Regions from separate parts of the Streptomyces sp. NPDC020965 genome, predicted to be linked through region 4. Evidence: riboswitches for the same ligand, from Rfam matches in the RefSeq annotation. Region 4 holds a riboswitch; each other region holds the start of a gene.

Region 1 (5,652 bases), on a different contig from region 4:
GGAGGACGCGGTGAGCCAGAGGCGACACATCCATTCGAGCTGCGCGGTCCGGTCGTACGCCTGGTCGAGGGTGTCCCCGTAGGCGATGGTGCCGTGGTTCCGCAGCAGACACGCGGTGCGGCCGTCCAGGGCCCGGCGCATGTGCTCCGCCAGGGCCTCGGTGCCGTAGAGGGCGTACGGAGCCACGCGGACGGGCCCGCCCAGCGCCGCGGTCATGTAGTGGATCGGCGGCAGCTCGGTGACGAGGGTGGAGACGGCGGTGGCGTGCACGGCGTGGGTGTGGACGACGGCACGGGCGCCGGTGCCCTGGTAGACCGCCAGGTGGAGGGGGAGTTCGCTGGTGGGCGCGAGACGGCCGATGACCTGTCGTCCGTCGAGGTCGACGCCGACGATGTCGCCGGCGGTGAGCCGGTCGTAGGGGACCCCGCTGGGGGTGACCAGGAGGAGGTCACCGACCCGGGCCGAGACATTGCCCGATGTGCCCACCACCAGCCCCTCCGCCGCCGTCCTGCGGGCGGTGACGACGAGATCGCGCCACCCCTGTTCGATCGCGTCCTGACTCGGCTGATCGCTCATATGACGATCCTGGCAGCCGGAACCGCGCCCCGACAGACCGCGCGTGATGCATATCACCACACAAGCCATGAATAGCCCTTAGCGGCCACTTCGACCGGGCGCGGCCCGGCCCGGGGGCCGCGATCAACCCCCGCCGAGAGCAAGTGGAGTCCGTAACCTCACTTGGAGACACCCCGAAGTACACCCCAGTTCACCTTCCGTTCATCCAGGTTATCTACGTTCGCCGGGCCACTGACGTCCAAAGATTGCCTGGGTAAATGGAACACATCACGCTGCTGCTCACGATCGTGATCGTGACGGCTCTCGTGTTCGATTTCACGAACGGTTTCCACGACACCGCCAACGCGATGGCGACGACCATCTCGACCGGCGCCATGAAGCCCAAGACCGCGGTGGCGATGTCCGCCGTGCTCAACCTCGTCGGCGCGTTCCTTTCGGTGGAGGTCGCCAAGACGATCTCCAGCGGCATCGTCAACGAATCAGGCATAACCCCAGAAGTCATCTTCGCGGCGCTCGTCGGCGCCATCCTCTGGAATCTTCTGACCTGGCTGGTCGGTCTTCCGTCCAGTTCGTCGCACGCCCTCATGGGCGGTCTGATCGGCGCGACCATCGCCTCGGTCGGCATCAGCGGCGTCAACGGCGGCACCGTCGTCACCAAGGTGCTGATCCCCGCCATCGCGGCCCCGCTGGTGGCCGGCATCGGCGCCTACCTGGCCTCCCGGCTGACGTACAGGCTCGGCAAGAACGCCGACGCCAAGTCCACCGCGAAGGGCTACCGCGCCGGCCAGATAGCCTCGGCCGGTCTGGTCTCGCTGGCCCACGGCACCAATGACGCCCAGAAGACGATGGGCATCATCACGCTGGCCCTGGTCGCGGGCGGCGTGCTCGTCCCCGGCTCCAACCCCCCGATGTGGGTCATCGTCTCGGCGGGTGTCGCCATCGCGCTCGGCACCTACCTCGGCGGCTGGCGCATCATCCGCACCATGGGTCGGGGCCTCACCGACCTCCAGCCGCAGCAGGGCTTCGCCGCCCAGACCAGCGCGGCCAGCGTCATCCTCGCCTCCTCCAACCTCGGCTTCTCGCTCTCCACCACGCACTCCTGCTCGGGTGCCGTGATGGGTGCGGGCCTCGGCCGCAAGGGCGGTGTGGTCCGTTGGTCCACCGCCACCCGGATGTTCGTGGCCTGGGGTCTGACCCTGCCGGCCGCCGGTCTGGTCGCCGCGGCCTCGGAGCTGGTGACCCGGCAGGGTGACTGGGGCATGGCCGTCGTCACGATCTTCCTGGTCGCCTCGTCCGCCGCGATCTGGGTGTACTCGCGCCGCCAGGTCATCGACCACACCAACGTCAACGGAGACGACGAGGGCGACGCTCCCGGCGTCGTGACCGAGGCCATCGCGGCCGTCACCCCGCCCCCGGCCGGCACTCCCGTGGCGGACGGTCTCAAGTCGACCATCCCGACCCCCGCCTCCTCCGAACCCGGCCAGGCGACGCGCCCGGCCGCGGTGTAAGGACAGATCAGCATGAACATCGACTGGGCAGCCCTCGGCTCCGTATTCGGTATCAGTCTCGTCGCCACCGTGGCCCTGGTGGGCCTGTTCACCCTGGGCATCATCGGCCTGAGCAAGGAGCCGTCGGCGAGCGGCCAGGGCGGCGGCTCCGTCGCCGTCGCACGCACCGGCGCGTATGTCTGCTTCGCGCTCTGCCTGGCTGCCGTCTCGTACGGGATCTTCCTGATCGTGACCTGAGGTCACCGCCGCACCACCGCACCACCCACCGGGCCGGAACATCGCCGTCGATGTTCCGGCCCGGTGCCGTTCCCGGCGCCGCCGGCCGGGGGACGCCCGCGCCGTACCCGGGGACGGCTCACCCGCCCCCGGGCCGGGTCCACCCCCGTACGCCGTCCCGTACTCCCCCACTGGGCCCGGTTCCGTGTGGGGCTCGGCACACTGCCCCGTCGCAGGTCAACGGCAGGTTGACGGGTGTTCGCGCAGCGTGGTGGACTGCCGAGGCCATTACGACGTCAGCAGAGGAAGCCGGTGCGAATCCGGCGCGGTCCCGCCACTGTCACCGAGGACGACCATCCCCGGAAGCCAGGAACTCTCACCGTCGATCACGTCGAACCAGGGCGCGGATACCCTGAGTGAGGACATATCGCCATGCCCGGCCCCGGTTCAGCCGCTCCCCCGTGTCGCGCCCCGCGCTCCCGACCCGTCCGGAACGAGACTCCGGCCTGAACCATGCGTGCCGACCGAGTTTTCGCGTACGGCGCCCCCCTCGGCCTCGTCGGGGACCTGCTGCTCGGCGATCCCCGCCGCGGACATCCGGTCGCCGCCTTCGGTCGTGCCGCGGGCGCCGTCGAGCGTGTCCTGTGGCGTGACCACCGCGGGTGGGGCGCCCTGCACACCGCCGTCTGCGCCGGAGGCGCCGCACTGGCCGCCGCGCTGCTCGCGCGCGGGGTCCGGGTCGCCCCCGCCGCTTCCGTCGCCCTGACCGCCGCCGCCACCTGGACCGTCGTCGGCGGTACGTCGCTGGGACGGGAGGCGCGCGCCATCGGCGCCGCCCTCGAAGCCGGGGACGTGACCCGGGCCCGTGCGCGACTCCCCCATCTCTGCGGGCGTGATCCGCAGTCGTTGGACGAGCGGCAGATCGCCCGCGCCGTCGTGGAGTCCGTCGCCGAGAACACCTCCGACGCCGTGGTGGGCGCGCTGGTCTGGGGCGCGGTCGCCGGTGTGCCGGGTCTGGTGGGCTTCCGCGCGGTCAACACCCTGGACGCGATGGTCGGACACCGTTCGCCCCGGTACCGCCGGTTCGGCTGGGCCTCGGCCCGCCTCGACGACCTCGCCGGCTGGCCGGGCGCCCGGCTCACGGCCGCTCTCGCGGTGCTCGCGGGCGACGACCCGCGCGGCGCCGTACGGGCGTGGCGGGCCGACGCCCACCGGCATCCGAGCCCCAACGCGGGCCCCGTGGAGGCGTCGTTCGCCGGAGCGCTCGGCGTCCGGCTCGGCGGCACCCTGGCGTACGGCGGCCGGGTCGAGCACCGGCCGGTGCTCCATGGCGCGGGACGGCCGGTGGAGGTCGCGGACATCGAACGCGCCGTGCGGCTGTCACGGCGCGTGGGTCTGCTGGCGCTGGGCGTGAGTGTGGCCGGGCGGCTGTTGGCCACCCGGGGAGCGCGGCGGGTCCGCGGACGGGAGGGGACGGCATGAGTGGTCGTGGGAAGCGCGGTGGCGGGCTGCTGGTGGCGGGGACGACCTCCGACGCCGGCAAGAGCGTCGTCACCGCCGGGATCTGCCGCTGGCTGGTGCGGCAGGGCGTGAAGGTCGCCCCCTTCAAGGGCCAGAACATGTCGCTCAACTCCTTCGTGACCCGGGAGGGCGCGGAGATCGGCCGCGCGCAGGCGATGCAGGCGCAGGCCGCGCGGGTGGAGCCGACGGCGCTGATGAATCCGGTGCTGCTCAAACCGGGGAGCGACCGCAGCAGTCAGGTGGTGCTGCTGGGCAAGCCGGTCGGGGAGCTGAGCGCGCGTGGCTTCTTCGGCGGGCCGGACGCACCGGGGAACGCGCTGCGCGGCGGCCGGCAGGAGGCGCTGCTCGGGACCGTCGTGGCGTGCCTGGAGGAGCTGCGGGGCACGTATGACGCCGTGATCTGCGAGGGGGCGGGCAGTCCGGCCGAGATCAATCTGCGCCGTACGGACATCGTGAACATGGGGGTCGCCCGGGCCGCACGGCTCCCGGTGCTCGTCGTCGGGGACATCGACCGCGGCGGCGTCTTCGCCTCCTTCTTCGGTACGACGGCACTGCTCGGCGCCGAGGACCAGAAGCTGGTCGCGGGGTATCTCGTCAATAAGTTCCGCGGGGACGTGGCACTCCTGGAGCCGGGGCTTGAGATGCTCCGGGGACTCACCGGACGGCAGGTGTACGGGGTGCTGCCGTATGCGCGGGGCCTCGGCATCGACGAGGAGGACGGGCTGCGGGTCTCGTTGCGCGGAGCCGTGCGCGAGTCGGTGGTGGCACCGCCCGTCGGCGCGGACATCCTGCGCGTCGCGGTGTGCGCGGTGCCGCTGATGTCCAATTTCACGGACGTGGACGCACTGGCCGCCGAGCCGGGTGTGGTGGTCCGATTCGTGGACCGGCCGGAGGAGTTGGCCGATGCGGATCTCGTGATCGTGCCGGGAACCCGGGGCACGGTACGGGCGTTGGAGTGGCTGAGGGAGCGCGGACTCGCGCGGGAGCTGGCGCGCAGGGCGGCCGACGGCCGTCCGGTGCTGGGGATCTGCGGCGGGTTCCAGGTGCTCGGTGAGCACATCACGGATGAGGTCGAGTCACGGGCGGGTTCCGTGACCGGTCTGGGACTGCTGCCCGTGCGGGTGCGGTTCCGGGCCGAGAAGACCCTTGCACGGCCCGCGGGCACAGCGCTCGGCGAGCCGGTTACGGGATACGAGATCCACCACGGCGTCGCCGATGTGCTCGGCGGCGAGGAGTTCCTGGGCGGCTGCCGGGTCGGTGAGGTGTGGGGCACCCACTGGCACGGCTCGTTGGAGAGCGACGGCTTCCGACGACAGTTCCTGAGCCGGGTTGCGAGCGCCACCGGCCGGCGCTTCGTACCCGCTCCGGACACGTCGTTCGAAGCCCTGCGCGAGGAACAGCTCGACCGCCTCGGCGATCTCGTCGAGGACCACATGGACACGGACGCGCTGCTGCGGCTCATCGAGCACGGCGCGCCCGCCGGTCTTCCCTTCATCCCGCCGGGTGCGCCCGACCACCCGACGCCCGCACCGGCCACGGCATCGGCATCGGCATCGGCATCGGACACATCCGGCGCGCCCGCCCCAGCCGAGGCATCGGACACATCCGGCGCGTCCAGCGCATCCGGAGCACCAGACACAGTCACCGCATCAGGCTCAACCGCCACACCAGACACACCCAGTACATCCGCCACACCCACCACCACGTCCGCCGCATCTGGAGAACTCGGAGCACCCGCATGAACACAGTGCTGTTGTTGTCGACCGCCGACACGGATCTGCTGGCGGCCCGGGCCTCCGGCGCGCCGTACCGGATCGGCAATCCGACCCGT
Region 2 (5,652 bases), on a different contig from region 4:
GCGAGCTCGGGCCGGGCGAGGGAAGCGCCCGCCATCGACGGCTCCACGGTCTCGACGTCGAACAGACCGGCCAGCCGTTCGGCCGCGGCCGGGTCGAAGGGCGCGGTGATGAGCAGCCGCGGGCGCGGTGACGCACTGGTCACAGGGATTCCATTCCATCGGCGCCGGGCGCCGACTCGCTAGGGTCGGTAGGGGGAGAAGAGGGCGGTGACGCCTCGGTCAGCGTCCGCAGGTCACGCAGGGAGGGCCAGACGGGACGGAGCGCGTCCCGGGCGGCGGCGAAGGTACGCGCCTGCCGGTCGTGCAGATCCCGTACGACGGGGTCGGGCCGGAAGGTGTGGGTGGCGGCCGGTGGAGCCAGCAGGGCGAGCGCGGTGTCGAGGTCCTCGGTCACCCCACCGGCGACCATGGCCAGCGCGGCCACCCCGCGGGCTCCCAGCTCAGGTGCGGTGGAGCGCTCCACCGGCCGGCCGGTGACATCGGCCACCACCTGGCAGAGCAGGTCCGACGACGCCGATCCGCCGGTGATCCGCAGCGCCCGCCCGTCGACCGGTTCGTCCAGACACTCGCGCAGGGTGAGGGCGATCCCCTCGTAGACGGCGCGCACCAGTTGCCCGGGGGTCGTCAGGACGCTCATTCCCACCCAGGCGGCGGAGGCGGCCGGGTCGACGAACGGGGCACGTTCCCCCTGGGGCGAACCGTAGGGGAGGTAGAGGACACCGCCGGCGCCCGGACCGGCGGCCCGCGCCGGGCGCTCCAGGTCCGGCCAGTCGCTGTCCGCCTGCCCGGTCACCGTGCGGACCCAGTCGAGGTTGGGCGCGCCCGCCATGGGGGCCAGGCATTCGAGGACGCTGCCCAGACCGGTCGCCAGCGTGATGCGTCCCTCGGCCCCGGGGCCGGACATGTGCGCCGGGCCGGCCCGGCGCACATTGGCCGCGAAGGCCGTGGTGCCGACGATGAGGTAGGCGTCGCCCGGCCGGACCGCGCCGAGGCCGACCCCGCCCGCGGCGGCGTCGACCAGTCCGGTGGCCACGGGGATCCCCTCGGGCAGGCCGGTGGCGCGCGCGGCCTCGGCGCCGACCGTGCCGGCCGGTGCGTGCGGTGGTCGTACGGGGGCGAGCAGATGCCGGAACCGCTGGTGTCCCACTCCCTCGATCAGGGCGTCGGAGTAGGCGCCGGTGGCGACGTCGAGGTAGGTGCGGGAGGCATCGGAGGCATCGGTGGCGATCTCCCCGGTCAGCCGGAAGCGTATCCAGTCCTTGCAGTTCAACTGGTGTACGGCCCGTGCCAACCGCTCGGGGTGATCGTCCTCCAACTGCTCCAGCAGCACCGGCAGCGCGCCGGGGAACAAGGCTGAGCCGGTGATGTCGCTTACCAGAGCACCGCGGCCGTCCTGTTCCCACCGGGCCACCCGGGCGGCGGCGGTGCCGTCCATCCAGATCGCCGCGGGGCCGCACGGGCGCCCGTCACCGTCCACCAGCCAGGCGCCGTCGCCCTGCCCGGTCACGCCCACCGCGACGATCTCGACACCGTCACCGGCGTCCCGCACGGCGGCCCGCACCGTGTCGCGGACCGCGGACCAGATCTCGTCCATGTCCTGTTCCACCCGGTCACCGTGGTGCGTGACCTTCAGCGGTACCCGTGACCGGCCGAGTTGCTCTCCGTCCCGGGCCAGGACAACGGCTTTGACCGCGGTGGTGCCGGCGTCGATGCCGACCACTGCCTGCCGAGTCACTGATGAACCTCCCACAACCGAAAAATGAACATTGGTTCGCTGGGCGATCCAAAGTGCAGCAAACCTAGGTGGCCCCCAGGCGGCAGTCAACCGATTCCGGTCGTGGGTGCGGTGCCGGCAGGCCGGGGAGCCTCGCGTACGGCCCGGCCGGCGGGAGGCTCCCCGGCCGCTTCCCGCCCACGCTTGAGCCGCTCCACCGCCACCGGGCGCCCGCCAACCCTGATTCCTCCGTGGCGCACATCACGGTCCGGAATGTGAACGGTGCTGACTGGGACCCCTCGGTGCCTCTAGGCTGCGGGGCACAGCTGGTTCGCCCTGCCCGCCAGGCAGACGCGTCGTAAGAGGGAACCCGGTGGAAATCCGGGACTGCCCCGCAGCGGTGAGCGGGAACGACCGCCGTCATACGCACTGGACCCCCTGGCGGGGTCTGGGAAGCGACGGCCAGTAGGTGTCTGCCTCGGTAGGCGTGCCCGCGAGTCCGAAGACCTGCCCGCTGTCCGCGTACGACCGATCGTGCGCGGCGATCCCGGTGACCTCGTGGGCAGGTTGGGGTGCCTCCGGACCATGTCCGGGGGAGTGCACATCAGGCGGACGGCCGCGCCCGGCGCGCGGCATCGGTCCGTCCGGTCTGTCACCCCTTCGCGTTCTCGTCCCGTCCCCGGGATCTCATGAGACATCTCGCGAAGGAGAGTTCCGTGACACCGAAGTCCGCAGCCGCGGCAGCACGCGCCACCGTGTACGGCTACCCCCGCCAGGGCCAGAACCGGGAACTGAAGAAGGCCATCGAGGGCTACTGGCAGGACCGCGTCACCGCCGACGCCCTCCGGGAGACCGCGGCGGGCCTGCGCCGGACGAACTGGCTGCAGTTGGCCGACGCCGGGGTCCATGAGGTGCCGACCGGTGACTTCTCGTACTACGACCACATGCTGGACACCAGTGTCATGGTCGGCGCCATTCCCGAACGACACCGCGACGCCCACGCGGCGGACGCGCTCGACGGCTACTTCGCCATGGCACGCGGCACTCAGGACGTCGCGCCGCTGGAGATGACCAAGTGGTTCGACACCAACTACCACTACCTGGTCCCCGAACTCGGCCCCGACACCGTCTTCACGGCCGACTCGGCCAAGCAGGTGGCCGAATTGAAGGAAGCCCTCGCGCTCGGTCTCACCGCCCGGCCGGTCCTCGTCGGACCCGTCACCTATCTCCTGCTGGCCAAGCCCGCCCCCGGGGTGCCCGCCGACTTCGAGCCACTGACCCTGCTGGACCGGCTACTGCCGGTGTACGCGGAGGTCGTCGCCGATCTCCGGGCCGCGGGCGCCGAGTGGGTGCAGCTCGATGAGCCCGCCCTGGTCCAGGACCGCTCCCCGGCCGATCTGAATGCCGCCGCCCGCGCCTACCGTGACCTCGGCGAGCTCATCGACCGGCCCAAGCTCCTGGTCGCCTCCTACTTCGACCGCCTCGGCGACGCCCTGCTGGTCCTCGCCAGGAGCCCCATCGACGGCCTCGCCCTGGACTTCACCGAGCGGGCCACCGGCAATCTCGACGACCTCGCGGCAGCCGGGGGGCTGCGCGGCAAGCGTCTGATCGCGGGCGTGGTCAACGGTCGCAACATCTGGATCAACGACTACGAGAAGTCCCTCGCCACCCTCGGCACCCTGCTCGGCCTCGCCGACCGGGTCGATGTGGCCGCCTCCTGCTCCCTGCTGCACGTCCCGCTGGACGCCGCCGCCGAACGCGATATCGACCCGCAGATCGGCCGCTGGCTCGCCTTCGCCCGGCAGAAGACGGCCGAGATCGTCACCCTCGCCAAGGGGCTGGCACGAGGCACCGGCGCGATCACCGCCGAACTCGCCTCCAACCGGGCCGATCTGGCCTCCCGCGCCGGGTCCGCGCTCACCCACGACCCGGCCGTCCGGGCCCGTACCGCCGCCGTCACCGATGCCGACGGCCGCCGTTCCCAGCCGTACGCCGAGCGGACCATCGCCCAGCGCGCCCACCTCGGCCTGCCCCTCCTGCCGACCACCACCATCGGATCGTTCCCGCAGACATCGGAACTGCGGACCGCCCGCGCCGACCTGCGCGCCGGACGGATCACCACCGCGGAGTACGAGGAGCGCATCGGCGAGGAGATCGGCGAGGTCATCTCCTTCCAGGAGAAGGCGGGCATCGACGTCCTGGTGCACGGCGAGCCCGAGCGCAACGACATGGTGCAGTACTTCGCCGAACAGCTCACCGGCTACCTCGCCACCCGGCACGGCTGGGTCCAGTCCTACGGCACCCGCTACGTCCGGCCGCCGGTCCTGGCCGGGGACATCTCCCGGCCCGAGCCGATGACGGTCCGCTGGACGTCCTTCGCCCAGTCGCTCACCGAACGGCCCGTCAAGGGGATGCTCACCGGGCCGGTCACCATGCTCGCCTGGTCCTTCGTCCGCGACGACCAGCCGCTCGGCGATACCGCCCGACAGGTCGCCCTCGCGCTGCGCGACGAGGTGCGGGACCTGGAGGCGGCCGGCACCTCCGTGATCCAGGTCGATGAACCCGCACTCCGCGAGACCCTCCCGCTCCGGTCGGCCGACCATGCCGACTATCTGCAGTGGGCCACCGAGTCCTTCCGCCTCACCACCAGTGGCGTACGGCCGGCCACTCAGATCCACACCCATATGTGCTACGCCGAGTTCGGTGACATCGTCCAGGGCATCGACGACCTCGACGCCGACGTCATCAGCCTGGAGGCCGCCCGCTCCCATATGCAGGTCGCCACCGAACTCGCCGCCCACGGCTACCCGCGTGAGGCCGGACCGGGTGTCTATGACATCCACTCGCCGCGCGTTCCGAGCGCCGATGAGGCGGTCACCCTGCTGCGCAAGGGACTTGAGGCCATCCCGGCCGAACGCCTCTGGGTCAACCCCGACTGCGGCCTGAAGACCCGTGGTTGGCCCGAGACCAGGGCCTCCCTGGAGAGCCTGGTCACCGCCGCCCGGGAGGTCCGCTCGGGGCTGACAGCCGACGGAGCCTGACCGTACGGGCCGGGGCGGGCGATCGGGCCCGCCCCGGCCCCCCGGCGGCGGTGGACTCTCCCGAGGCCGGGGGCCACGCGCCCGGTCAGACGGTGAACCGCACCGACATGAAGGTGCTGTTCTCGGTCCACTGGCCCGGATCGAGTTCTTCCGCGGTGGCGTTCCGGCAGTTCTTCTCCACGTACATGACCGCCCTGCGGTCCGTGTTGTTGACCGTCCGACCCTGGACCCGGCGGCCCACCGGATAACAGTCACCGTCCCTCGGGTCGGTCAGCGTGTGCGGGACGTTTCCCGGCTGGGTGTGGTAGACGAACTCCCCGGTGGCGGCGTGCGCGCCGGGCGGAAAGGTGACACCCAGTACGGCGACCGCGCCGAAGACGGCGAGCGCCCTTCCTGTGCTGCGTCTCATGCATCCCTCTCTCCGGTACGGGGCCGAAGCCCCGGGGGCCACGGCACCACCGGCCGCTCGCGAGGGAGCGGGACGACCCGCGCCCCCCGGCGGTCTCCGCCAGTCTCGCCCAGAACGCCGGTGGCGTCACCGTCGTTCACCCTGTCGATCAGCGCCCGCCCCGTCGGGCGGGGTCCTGGTGTCCGTGGTATCCCTGGTGGCGCTGTCAGTGGTGGCTGGGATTCTGACGGTATGGACGAACAGATCATGCGGGGCCGGGTCTACGGATCGGACTACGACGCCCCCGACCCTGGCCCGCGGCCCGGCCACGAGTACGCGGAGCTGGTCGGCGGCCCGCTGGACGGACTCCTCCTCGACGTCACCGGATGGACCGTGGAGCGGCTCACCCGGAGCGCGGCGCTGATCACCGAGATCGGCCGGTACGGTCCCGGCGGGCGTGCCCTCTACGGGCCCCGCCCCGGTGATCCGAAGAAATGGGACTGGGAGGG
Region 3 (5,652 bases), on a different contig from region 4:
TTCCGGGTCGGGTCCCGCACGCTGGCGCATGCCCTCCGCACCCCCTGCCGGGGGCGCGCGACGGCATGTCCACGACCGGCCCGGGACCCGGACCTCACGGCGGCTTTCGCCCGTCTCCGTACGCTCAGCGGACGCTCAAATCCGGATAACGATCCCGTCACCACCCCCGCAGGGATTGTTGGGGTGGGTGCGTTTTGTCCGACTTTCCTTGTGGTGTGCACCACATTCTCCGTAGATGATCTCACTTAACGGCGTGATAGATCTGCACGACCGCCAGGGGCGCCACCCATGCCCCTGGAGGCGCTTGAACCGGCGGATCGCCGGTGGCACTCCATCCATATCCGGGGGGATCAGGACCTGATCCGCCTCCGCGCGCCGGGCGTCTGCGGAGAGCGGATCTGCATGGAGAAAGGGCGCACAACGATGACCACAGTGCGGGTCGACAAAGAAGACGGGCACGAAGGCGAGGGCGTCGCCGGACCATCGGGCGGTGGCGACAGCCAGGGCTACCACCGCGCACTAGGCGCCCGCCAGATCCAGATGATCGCGATCGGCGGAGCGATCGGCACCGGCCTCTTCCTGGGCGCCGGCAAGGCCATCTCCAAGGCCGGACCGAGTCTCATCCTGGCCTACGCCATCGCGGGCCTGGTGATCTTCTTCATCATGCGGGCGCTGGGCGAGCTGCTCATGTACCGCCCCGTCTCGGGATCCTTCTCCGAGTACGCGCGGGAGTTCATCGGCCCCTTCGCGGGCTTCGCCACCGGGTGGACGTACTGGCTCTTCTGGGTCGTCACCGGAATGACCGAGGTCACGGCGGCGGCGCAGTACATGACGTACTGGTTCGACATTCCCCAATGGGTCTCCGCGCTGATCTTCACGCTGATCCTCTACGGGGCGAACCTGATCTCCGTGAAGCTCTTCGGTGAGCTGGAGTTCTGGTTCTCCATGGTGAAGGTCACCGCCATCGTCGGCATGATCCTCATCTGTATCGGCATCCTCACTCTGGGCTTCTCCGACGCGGGCGACACCGCCTCCGTCTCGCTGCTCTGGAGCGACGGCGGCTTCTTCCCCAAGGGCATCGGCGGCACGCTGATGACGCTCCAGATCGTGATGTTCGCCTTCCTCGCCGTCGAGCTGGTCGGTGTCACGGCGGGCGAGTCCAAGGACCCCGAGAAGACCCTGCCGAAGGCCATCAACACCGTGCCGTGGCGGATCGCCGTCTTCTACATCGGCGCGCTGACCATGATCCTGTCGGTGGTCTCCTGGACCAACTTCCAGCCGGGCATCTCCCCGTTCGTCGCCGCCTTCGACAAGATGGGCCTCGCCGTCGGCGCGGGCATCGTCAACTTCGTCGTCCTCACGGCCGCGCTCTCCTCCTGCAACTCCGGTATGTACTCCACCGGCCGGATGCTGCGCGACCTGGCGCTCAACAGCCAGGGCCCGAAGGTCTTCACCCGGCTGACCAAGAACGGCACCCCGCTGATCGGCACGACCTTCTCGGCCTGCCTGATGATGTTCGGTGTCTGGATCAACTACCAGTGGCCCGGTGAGGCATTCAACAAGATCGTCTCCTTCGCCACCATCTCCGGTATGTGGGCGTGGGTGATGATTCTGATCAGCCAGATCCGCTACCGGGCCAAGGCCGACCGGGGCGAGCTGCCGCAGTCCACCTTCAAGGCTCCCGGCGCGCCCTGGACGAGCTGGTTCGCGCTGGCCTTCATCGGCATGGTGGTCGTGCTGATGGGGATCGACAAGGACGCCAGGGTCTCGCTCTACTGCGCGCCGGTCTGGGCGCTGCTGCTGGGTGTGTCGTATCTGATGCTGAAGCGGCGGAACCCGGACGGCACGGCCTTCGCCAAACGCTGACCGGCCGGCAGGTGCCCCCAGCCGGAGGGCCCGGTGTCCGGCATGCGGACCGCCCCGTACCACTCCTCGGTACGGGGCGGTCGCCTGTCTATCCTGATCGGCATGTTGACGCTCACCCAGGTTCTCTTCGACAAGATCGTGGCGCATGCCCGCGCCGACCACCCCGACGAGGCGTGCGGCGTCGTCGCCGGCCCTGAGGGCACCGGGCGCGCCGAGCGCTTCATCCCCATGCTGAACGCGGCCCGCTCGCCCACGTTCTACGAGTTCGACTCGGCCGACCTGCTGAAGCTCTACCGGGAGATGGACGACAACGACGAAGAGCCGGTGATCATCTACCACTCGCACACCGCGACCGAGGCGTACCCCTCCCGTACGGACATCACCTACGCGAACGAGCCCGGCGCCCACTACGTCCTGGTCTCCACCGCCGACAGCGACGATGTGGGGTCCTTCCAGTTCCGCTCGTACCGCATCGTGGACGGCGAGGTCACCGAGGAGGAAGTGAAGATCGTCGAGCGGTACGCGGAAGTGTGAGACGGGCGGTACGCGGAAGGGCACGGCGGGCGGTACGCGACAGTGTGCGGCGGGCGGCGGGTGCTGGGCATCAGGGGGTGCGGCGAGTGGCGCGGCGGGCAGTAGGCGGGGGCGTGAAGATCGTCGCGCGGTGGTCCGGGGCATACTGACCCCCGGACCAACTGAACAGGGCGGCAGGACCCAGGAAGCCGGTGTGAATCCGGCGCGGTCCCGCCACTGTGACCAAGCGTTCCCGCTTGGCAGCCAGGAACTGACCCGCCGCCCTTCTCCCACCATCTAGGGGACGTGGAAATCCCCGGAGGAGGCCGTACCCCGTCATGTCCAGGCGCCGTTCCGCACTCATAGCCGCCCTGCTGCTCCCGCTCCTCGCCGCCACCACCGCCTGCGGTGCGGGCGACGACGACAAGAGCGAGAAGGGCTCCGACGCCGCCCAGCCGGGCGCCTCGTTCCCGTACACCGTCGACAACTGCGGTGTGAAGACGACCTATCGGGCCGCCCCCGAGCGGGCCGTCACCATGAACCAGCACGTCACCGAGATCATGCTCGAACTCGGTCTGGCGAAATCCGTCGTCGGCACCGCCTATCTGGACGACGCGGTCCTCCCGCGCCACAAGAAGGCGTACGACGCGATCCCCGTCCTGGCCAAGGAGTACCCCTCCAAGGAGAAGCTCCTCGCCGCCAACCCCGACTTCGTCTACGGCGGCTACGGCAGCGCCTTCGAGGCCAAGGACGGCCGCACCCGCGAAGAGCTGAAGAAGTCCGGCATCGACACCCGTCTCAACCTGGAGTACTGCACCAAGAAGCGGACCACCGTCGACGACCTCTACCGCGAGGTCGAGGAGATCGGCCGCACCTTCGGCGTCGGGCCCCGCGCCCAGGAGTGGATCGCCGGCGCCCGCGCCACGCTCGCGAAGACCGGGGAGTCGCTGAAGGGCCGCGCCCCGGTCCCCGTCTTCGTCTACGACAGCGGCGACAAGACCGCCTTCACGGCGGGCGGCAAGGGCATCGGCAATGAGCTGATCACCCGTGCCGGCGGGCGCAATGTCTTCGCCGACCTCGACAAGTCCTTCGGCGACGCCACCTGGGAACAGGTCGTGGCGCGCAAGCCCGAGATCGTCGTCATCTACGACTACGGCGCCACCACCGTCGAGCAGAAGAAGAAGCGGCTGCTGAACGACCCGGTGCTGCGCGACGTCCCGGCGATCAAGAACAAGCGGTTCGCCGTGCTGCCGCTCTCCGACGCCGTGCTCGGGGTGCGCGCACCCGACGCCATCGCCAAGCTCGCGGGGCAGATCACCCGGTGAAGTCGCGCCTCCGCTACGGAGCCGTGGTCGTCGCGCTGCTGATCGCCCTCGCGGTCGCGGTCGTCGCGGGCCTCGGCCTCGGCTCCGTACGCATACCGCCCGGGCAGGTCATCGACGCCCTGCTGCCGGGCGCCGAACCCAGCCCCTTCCGCACGATCATCATCGACGTACGGCTGCCCCGCGTCCTCCTCGGCGCGCTCGTGGGCGCCGGGCTCGCCGTCGCCGGCACCGTCCTCCAGGCCCTCGTCCGCAACCGGCTCGCCGACCCGTTCCTGCTCGGCATCTCCTCCGGCGCGTCCACCGGGGCCGTCACCGTCCTCGTCCTGGGCATCGGCACCACCACCGCCGTGGCCACGCCAGCCGGGGCGTTCGTCGGGGCGCTCTGTGCGCTCTTCCTCGTCTACGGGCTGGCCAGGCGCGACGGCGCGATGACCGGCACCCGGTTGGTGCTGGCGGGCGTGACCGTCTCGTACATCTTCACCGCGCTCACCACCCTCGCCCTGGTGGCGTCCGCGCGGCCGGAGCACTTCCGGGAGGCCCTCTACTGGTCGCTCGGCGGTCTCGGCAGCGCTCGTTGGGACAGTGTGCTGCTGCCCGCGATCGTCCTCGGGTTCGCCCTGCCGCTGCTGCTCGCGCTCGCCAAACCGCTCGATCTGCTGCTGGTGGGGGAGGAGGGCGCCACCGTGCTCGGGCTGGACGTGGCCCGTTTCCGTGCCGCCGTCTTCGTGCTCGTCTCCCTGGTCACCGCCGTGCTGGTGGCGGTCAGCGGCGCGGTCGGCTTCATCGGTCTGATCGTGCCGCACGCCGCCCGGCTGCTGGTCGGGGCCACCCACCGGACGCTGCTGCCGGTCGCGGCGCTCGGCGGGGCGGTCGCCCTGGTCGTCGCCGATCTCGGTGCCCGTACCGTCGCGTCCCCGCAGGACATTCCCGTCGGAGTGCTGACCGCGCTGCTCGGCGGGCCGCTGTTCCTGTGGCTGATGCGCTCCCGTACCGCGAGAGGAGCCGTCCTGTGAAGATCGGCGAACCCCGTAAGCCGGGTGAGTCCGCTGAGCCTGGTGAGCCCGGTGGACCCCGTGAGCCCGGTGGGCCCCGTAAGCCAGGTGAGTCCGGTGAGTCCGGTGGACCCCGTGCGACTGACGAGTCCCCCGGGAGCGGTGGGGCACGTCCGGTGAGCGCCGCGCTGTCCCTGACCGGCATCGGGTACGAGACCGACGGCCACACCCTCCTCACCGATGTCGGCCTCGACGCCCGCCCCGGTGAAACCGTCGGCCTGGTCGGCCCCAACGGCAGCGGTAAGACCACCCTGCTCCGCTGCGTCTACGGCACCCTGCGCCCGACGGCCGGCCGCGCCCTCATCGACGGCGACGATCTGGTCGCCCTCGGCCCGAAGGCGCGCGCCCGGCGGGTGGCGACCGTCCCGCAGGACACCCGGGGCGAGTTCGAGCTGACCGTGCGCGAGATCGTCGCCATGGGACGCGCCCCGCACCAGCGGTTCTGGGAGCAGGATTCGGCGGCCGACGACGCCGTCGTGGCCGAGGCACTCGCCCGGCTGGCCATCAGCGACCTCGCCGACCGGGCCTTCCCGTCGCTCTCCGGCGGCGAACGCCAACGCGCCCTGGTCGCCCGCGCCATCGTCCAGCGGCCCGCCCTGCTCGTCCTCGACGAGCCGACCAACCATCTCGACATCCGATACCAACTGGAGATCCTGGGCCTGATCCGGACCCTCGGGATCACGAGCCTGCTGGCGCTGCACGACCTCAACCTGGCCGCCTACTACTGCGACCGGCTCTATGTCCTGAAGGCCGGCCGAGTCGTCGCGTCCGGTGCCCCCAAGGAGGTTCTGACCTCGGAGCTTCTCGCCGATGTCTATCAGGTGGACGCGGAGGTCACGGTCCACCCGGTGACCGGAGCCCCCACTATCACCTACCTCCCGTCCGCATGGTGAGCT
Region 4 (5,652 bases):
CCGCCAGGACCACTCCGGAGGAGGTGGTGCACCGGCCGATCGGCTGCGGTGCGGCGGCGGCCGGCCCGGTGGTCGCGCCGAGCGCCGCCGCCGTGAGTCCGAGGGCGGTGACGAACCGGACGACGGTACGGGGTGGGTGCGCGACAGCGCGCGGGTGGCGGCGGTTCATCGGGTACCGCCGATCCCCGCACGGCGGTTGCGGGCCACGACGACGGTGCCCCAGCCCGCCAGCCCCAGCACTGCGGCGGCAGCGGCGAGCGCGCCCACCTGGACGCCGGTCGACGCCAGCCGGCCGCCATCGGCTGAGCCGGCCGTGCCACCCGTGCCCGCGGTACCGGCGGTTCCGGGGTTCCCGACTATTCCTCCGGAGGGGTCGCCGGGTGTGACGATGACGGGCGGGGGTGTGACCGGGCCCGGACCGGGCGGCTGCGGGGTGGTGCCCTTCAGATCACGGGTGAGGAGGGCGAACGAGATACCGGTGGAGCCGCCGATGGCCTGGGTGGAGGCGCGTACGTCGGAACCGGGCTGGCCCCCCTTGGTGACATTGAAGCCGCCGTCCGCGTTCTGCTGGGAAGCGAGGAACTTACGGGCCTTGACGATCTGCGCGCGGTACTTCACCGAGTCCAGCGAGAGGCTCTGGACGGCGAGGGCGGCGGAGTTCACCGAATTGCCCGACGCGCCCGGGAAGCCGCCGTCGGGCAACTGCTTCGAGGCGATCCAGGCGAGCGCCTTGTCCACGGCGCCCGCTGACTCCGCGCCCGCCGCGAAGTCCAGGGTCATCGCCGCCATCGCGGTGGAGTCCACATCGGAGTCGCCGGTGGGCGGCACCAGGCTCGGCCAGGCACCGGCTTCCTTCTTCTGCTGGTCGCTCTTGGTGTGTTGCAGGCTCTTGAGGTAGTTGACGGGGCCCGTCGCCGCCGTCTTCTCCCCGGCCCGTACCTGGGCGATGACCGCGAGGGAGTGGGCGAAGACGGACGGTGCGTAGGTGTAGGCGCCGGTGGCCGCGCAACTGCGGTCCGGCGCCTTGCTGGGCGCCCGGCAGACCGCCTTGCCGATCCCGGCGATCAGATCCTGGCCGCCGAAGGCGCGCGGATCGCGGCCGACCGCCTGGGCGAGGAGTGCGGCCTTGCCCATGGAGCCGCCTCCCGCGTGCTTGGTGCCCACGCCGGTCCAGTGGTGCAGGGTGCGACCGCTGGCGTCCTGGCCCCCGCCGTCGAGGAAGTCGACGATGCCGCGCAGGGCGTTGTTGTCGAGACCCGTCGCCGCGAGGGCGTAGGCGCCGTCGATGGTGAGGCCGTAGTCGGCCCGGCCCGTGCCGCCCCCGGCTCCGTAGTAGTGACCCTGCACCAGCCGGTCCTGGCGGGTCAGGAAGGTGACGCCCTTGCGCAGGTCGGGGCCGTCGCCGGGCGGGCCGGTCGGCGGGTCGGTGGGCTTGGTGGGGGGATGCGTGGGCTTGGGGTTGGGCTTCTTCGTGGTCAGCGTGACCAGACTGGTGTCCTGGGCGGCGAGCACGGCGGGCGAGGTCGCGTAGAGGGCCGGGTCCGTGGCCCCCTCCTCGAAGCCGAAGCCGCCGCCTTCGAGCTGCTGGTGGGAGAGCCAGAAGACGGCCGCGTCGGCGTGGGCCCGGTCGCCCAGCGCGCGCAGTGCCTGGGAGCCGAACGCGGTGGCCATCACACTGCTGACGGTGGCGTGCGCGGAGCCGAGGAAGGAGCCGTCGCGGAGCTGGACCTTCTTCAGATAGGTGCGCGCCCTGGCGACGGCGGCGTCGTGGCCGCCGGCCTTCTTGAGGACGAGGGTGATGAGGCCGGTGGTCGCCGGGTCCGCCTCGCAGTGCTCGTCGGGCCCGATCAGGATGCTCGTGAACCCGCCGTCCTGGCACTGGAGTCCGGTCAGCCGGGTCACCGAGTCGGCCGGGGGAGTGACCCCGCCACGCAGCAGGGCCAGCACCGCCAGCGCCTGGGCGTCGCCGTAACCGGCGTTCAGGAAGTCGCCCTTGGCCGTGCAGCCGGGGCCGGGGGCGGTCGTGCAGACGTTCTTCCTGAGGTCGCCGAGGAGGTCGTGGCCGCCGAAGGCGCGCGGGTCCCGCTCGGTGATCGTGGCGAGCAGCGCAAGACGGGCGGCGGCGTTCGGGTCGGGCGCCGCGTCCTTGCCCGTCGGATAGGCGTACGCGGTGGCCGACGCGGCGGCGAAGTCCGTGACCTTGTCGAGCGTCTTGCTCTTGCCGTCGGCGGCGGCCAGGGCGTAGGCGGCCTCGGTGGTCAGCAGGTGGTTGGGCGTCTCGGCGCCCTCGTCCACGACGCGCTCGCCGTCGGTCAGCCGGCTCGTCACCCACCGGGCGGCGACCGGGACGGCGACCTCGCCGGGCGGGGGCGTCGGCGGGTCGCCGGGATCGGGCGAACCGTCGCCGCCGGGTCGTACATCGGCGGGCGTGAAGGTCGGCCGGCCGGTGCTGCCCGTGACGCTGGTCCCCCCGAACACCCAGGCGTCGACGTCACCGGCCTTGGGCTGCCGTTCCATGGCGCCCAACGGGCTGTAGGTCCACTTCTCATCGCCCGGGGAGGCGATCCAGTACGACCAGTAGGCGGTGGCCTGCGGGGTCAGCACGCAGTCCTCCTTCTCCGGCGTGGGGTACGGGGTACCGGAGTTGAAGGCGCCGTGGCCGATCCGGCAGATGAAGCCGGGGCCGTCGTGCTCGGTGCCGGTGGTGTCGAATCCGCCCTCTTCGAGCAGTTCGAAGCCCGTGCCGGGAGTGGTGTCGCAGCCCTTCTCGATCGTGCCGCCGAAGGGGCCGAAGTCGACGACCACGAGCGCGCCCTTGGTGGCGGTGCACTTCTCGACCGGGTCCGCCGCGACGGGTGTTCCGGTGACGAGGGCGACTCCCGCGCCGACGGTGAGGAACACCGCCAACACCAAGGCCACGAACCCCGTCCGTCCGCGCCGGCCTGCTTGCTGTGCGGTCCCCACCACGGCCCCTCGAATCAGCCGGGCGGTACGCGCGTGGCCGTGGAGTCGGCGATGTTCCCCCTGTTCGCGGGGAAGCCGATCCGGTACCACGCCGTAGTCCGCGACGGCGCTTCTCGCTCTGCGACTGGCCCCAGGCAGTCCGGCTCGTCCGCGTGTTGCGGACCTACGGTTGCGGGTCAGCGCCGGATTCAGACCGGCTTCCCCTGGGGTTGAGTGCTTATCAGGCGGATTGGAACACGCGGCCGAAGACAGCGTCAAGGTGGCCTGAATCTCATCGCCCGGTCGCCGCCCCGTCGGTGTCGGCCGAGGCTGGCGGAGGCATGATCCCTCAGGTAGCGTCCAGGGCTGCCACATGGGGGAACCTGGTGCGAATCCGGGGCTGACGCGCAGCGGTGTGGGACGGCAGGGGGCCGTCCCGAGCCCGAATGCCCATCCGGCAGCTTTCCAACAGGAAGCCGTACCCACGCGTTTGGACGGCGGCCGCCCGACCCCCGCGCCTCGGTCGCGGAGTAGGTGTGTCCGGCCGGCGTCCCTCATCACAGGAGCAGGCCATGTCCCGTTCTCGTACCTCCCGCCGCATCGCTCTGACGGTGCCCGCCGTTCTCGGTGCCTTCGCCCTGACGGTGCTGCCCGCCGCCGCGACCACCTCCCCGGCGCAGATCGCCACCTCGAAGACCAACGGCGTCGCCTACCTCAAGTCCCTCCAGGCCGCCGATGGTTCGTACGCGGGCTCCGGCCTGTCCAACGAGTGGGCGCTGAGCGCGCTGGCCGCGGCCGGCACGGCGGCCGTGGACGTCACGCCCGGCGGCGACGCCACCAAGAACGCCCGCAAGGTCTACCGAGACCTGCTCGCCACCTCCGGCTGGCCCTCCGCGACCCCGGTGGTCACCGACTACCAGCGCGCCACCCTCAATGCGTACGCGGCGGGCATCGACCCGGCGCGCGTCTCTGCCTCCCGCAACCTCATCGCCGACATCTACGGCTACTGGCAGACCGCGGAGACCGGTTACTTCGGTCCCTCCGCCAACTACAACGGCACGGTCTTCGCCGCGCTCGCCCTCGCCGGGGCCAAGACGCAGGCGGGCGCGCAGCGGGTGCCGCAGTCGCTGCTGACCTCGATGGTCAACCGGATCCGGGCCAACCAGCACAACGACGGCGGCTGGAACTACAGCAAGGCCGAGGGCAGCCCGACCGAGCTGGCCAAGCCGGGCGACATCGATATGACCGGTGCCTCCATGGCCGCCCTCTGCGCCTCGGGCGTGCCGAACACCGACCCGGACATCACCCAGGCCAAGGCGTTCCTCAAGAGCAAGATCATCAGCAACTCCGGTGCGTTCAACGCCATGTACGGGGTGAACACCAACTCCAACGGCTGGGCCGTCTCCGGTCTCAACGCCTGTGGCATCAACCCGCAGACCGGTGACTTCCTCACCCCGCTGGGCAAGACCCCGGTGGACTTCCTCATCGCCCAGCAGTTCAACCCCGGTGGCGGCTTCAAGTACCTGCCCAGCCAGACCACGCCGTCCACGTACGCCTCCGCCGACGGTCTGCGCGCCGTCGCCGGGGCCGGGTTCACCGCGACTCCTCCGGTGCCGACCACGGTGGGCGCGCCCCAGTGGGTCGCCCAGGCCGCCTTCACCGCGGGTACGGCCACCCGGCTGGCGCTGACGGTCGACGACGGCGCGGGGAACCTGAAGGTCTGCTCGGTGGCCTTCACCCCGACCGGCACCACGACCACCCTGGGCGAGGTGCTCGCCGCCGCCACGACCGCGGCCACCCCGGCCGGCTGTGTCACGGCCGTCACCCCGTCGTACGGCACCGGCACCATCACGGCCGTGAACGGCAAGGCCAACAGCGGCTCTTCGACCTGGAAGGCCAGCGTGGACGGCGCCGCCTTCACCGCGGCCACCCGCGGCAAGGTGATCAACCTCGGCGACACCGTCGCGCTGCGCTGGGGTAGCTGAACCACCCCGGCGCGGGTCCCGGCGTCCCTTGCCGGGGAGCCGGGACCCGCGCCGGGCCGTTCCCAGGGGGCGAGGTCTAGAACGCGGTCCAGGTGAACGCGACCTGGTCGCCGGCGTTCAGCCGGAACTGGCAGCCGCCGACCGGTGTCGGGGTGCCGTTGACGGATATGTTCCAGTAGGCCACGCCGCCTCCGGAGACCTGCTTGATGGTGTCGACGGAGAAGTCGTCGAACGACGCGTACCAGGCGCCGTCCCAGGTGAAGTTTCTCGTCCGGGCGGCATCGTCGAGCGCGGCGGTCGGGGTGGGCACCGCGGTCGGATTCGCGCCACCGTTGGTGCCGTCGCACTTATGGGTGCCGCCGGTGGCGGTCGTCACATCATGGCCCTTGGTCTTGATCCGACCCTTGAAGAGCAGGCCGTTCGGGCCCTGGACGGTCAGGTTCACCTTGACCGGCGTGTTCGTGTTCACCGGTGTGGTGGTGGAGTGGGCCACGGCCGGCGCGCTGGTGAGGGCGAGGCAGAGAGCCGCAGTGGTGATCACCGTGCGGCGGGCGAGGGTCTGACGCATGACGTTGCCTTCCTGGCATGGGTCCCGGCCGCCCGCCCGAGACCCCGTACCGCCCGTGCGCGTATCGCCCCCCCGGTCGCGCGGCCCCTGGAGCGGGGCAGGCGAACGGGTGGCGGAGAACCCGGGGTTCGGGGCTTCGCGCTGCGGACCGTGACA

The links. Region 4 has a riboswitch for cobalamin ahead of ACH4S7_RS35775 (hypothetical protein). Riboswitches for the same ligand answer to the same signal wherever they lie in the genome.
Region 1: it holds a riboswitch for cobalamin, as region 4 does, so the genes downstream of both, ACH4S7_RS00325 (cobalamin biosynthesis protein) here and ACH4S7_RS35775 (hypothetical protein) in region 4, are expected to answer to the same signal.
Region 2: it holds a riboswitch for cobalamin, as region 4 does, so the genes downstream of both, metE (5-methyltetrahydropteroyltriglutamate--homocysteine S-methyltransferase) here and ACH4S7_RS35775 (hypothetical protein) in region 4, are expected to answer to the same signal.
Region 3: it holds a riboswitch for cobalamin, as region 4 does, so the genes downstream of both, ACH4S7_RS06295 (ABC transporter substrate-binding protein) here and ACH4S7_RS35775 (hypothetical protein) in region 4, are expected to answer to the same signal.

The regions. Positions count from the first base shown of each region.
Region 1 covers NZ_JBIRRE010000001.1:61,531-67,182, forward strand. The annotation lists gene ACH4S7_RS00310 (class II aldolase/adducin family protein) at 1-576, opposite strand, end outside; gene ACH4S7_RS00315 (anion permease) at 834-2,084, shown strand; gene ACH4S7_RS00320 (hypothetical protein) at 2,097-2,321, shown strand; cobalamin riboswitch at 2,555-2,697, shown strand; gene ACH4S7_RS00325 (cobalamin biosynthesis protein) at 2,814-3,782, shown strand; gene ACH4S7_RS00330 (cobyric acid synthase) at 3,779-5,563, shown strand; gene cobN (cobaltochelatase subunit CobN) at 5,560-5,652, shown strand, end outside.
Region 2 covers NZ_JBIRRE010000004.1:89,710-95,361, reverse strand. The annotation lists gene ACH4S7_RS14270 (NAD(P)-dependent oxidoreductase) at 1-143, opposite strand, end outside; gene ACH4S7_RS14265 (FGGY family carbohydrate kinase) at 140-1,735, opposite strand; cobalamin riboswitch at 2,025-2,244, shown strand; gene metE (5-methyltetrahydropteroyltriglutamate--homocysteine S-methyltransferase) at 2,431-4,755, shown strand; gene ACH4S7_RS14255 (hypothetical protein) at 4,841-5,164, opposite strand; gene ACH4S7_RS14250 (hypothetical protein) at 5,396-5,652, shown strand, end outside.
Region 3 covers NZ_JBIRRE010000001.1:1,446,715-1,452,366, reverse strand. The annotation lists gene ACH4S7_RS06305 (amino acid permease) at 424-1,866, shown strand; gene ACH4S7_RS06300 (Mov34/MPN/PAD-1 family protein) at 1,969-2,400, shown strand; cobalamin riboswitch at 2,515-2,674, shown strand; gene ACH4S7_RS06295 (ABC transporter substrate-binding protein) at 2,718-3,704, shown strand; gene ACH4S7_RS06290 (FecCD family ABC transporter permease) at 3,701-4,717, shown strand; gene ACH4S7_RS06285 (ABC transporter ATP-binding protein) at 4,885-5,649, shown strand.
Region 4 covers NZ_JBIRRE010000020.1:52,587-58,238, forward strand. The annotation lists gene ACH4S7_RS35765 (hypothetical protein) at 1-169, opposite strand, end outside; gene ACH4S7_RS35770 (prenyltransferase/squalene oxidase repeat-containing protein) at 166-2,919, opposite strand; cobalamin riboswitch at 3,098-3,167, opposite strand; cobalamin riboswitch at 3,278-3,416, shown strand; gene ACH4S7_RS35775 (hypothetical protein) at 3,516-4,928, shown strand; gene ACH4S7_RS35780 (DUF4430 domain-containing protein) at 5,005-5,496, opposite strand.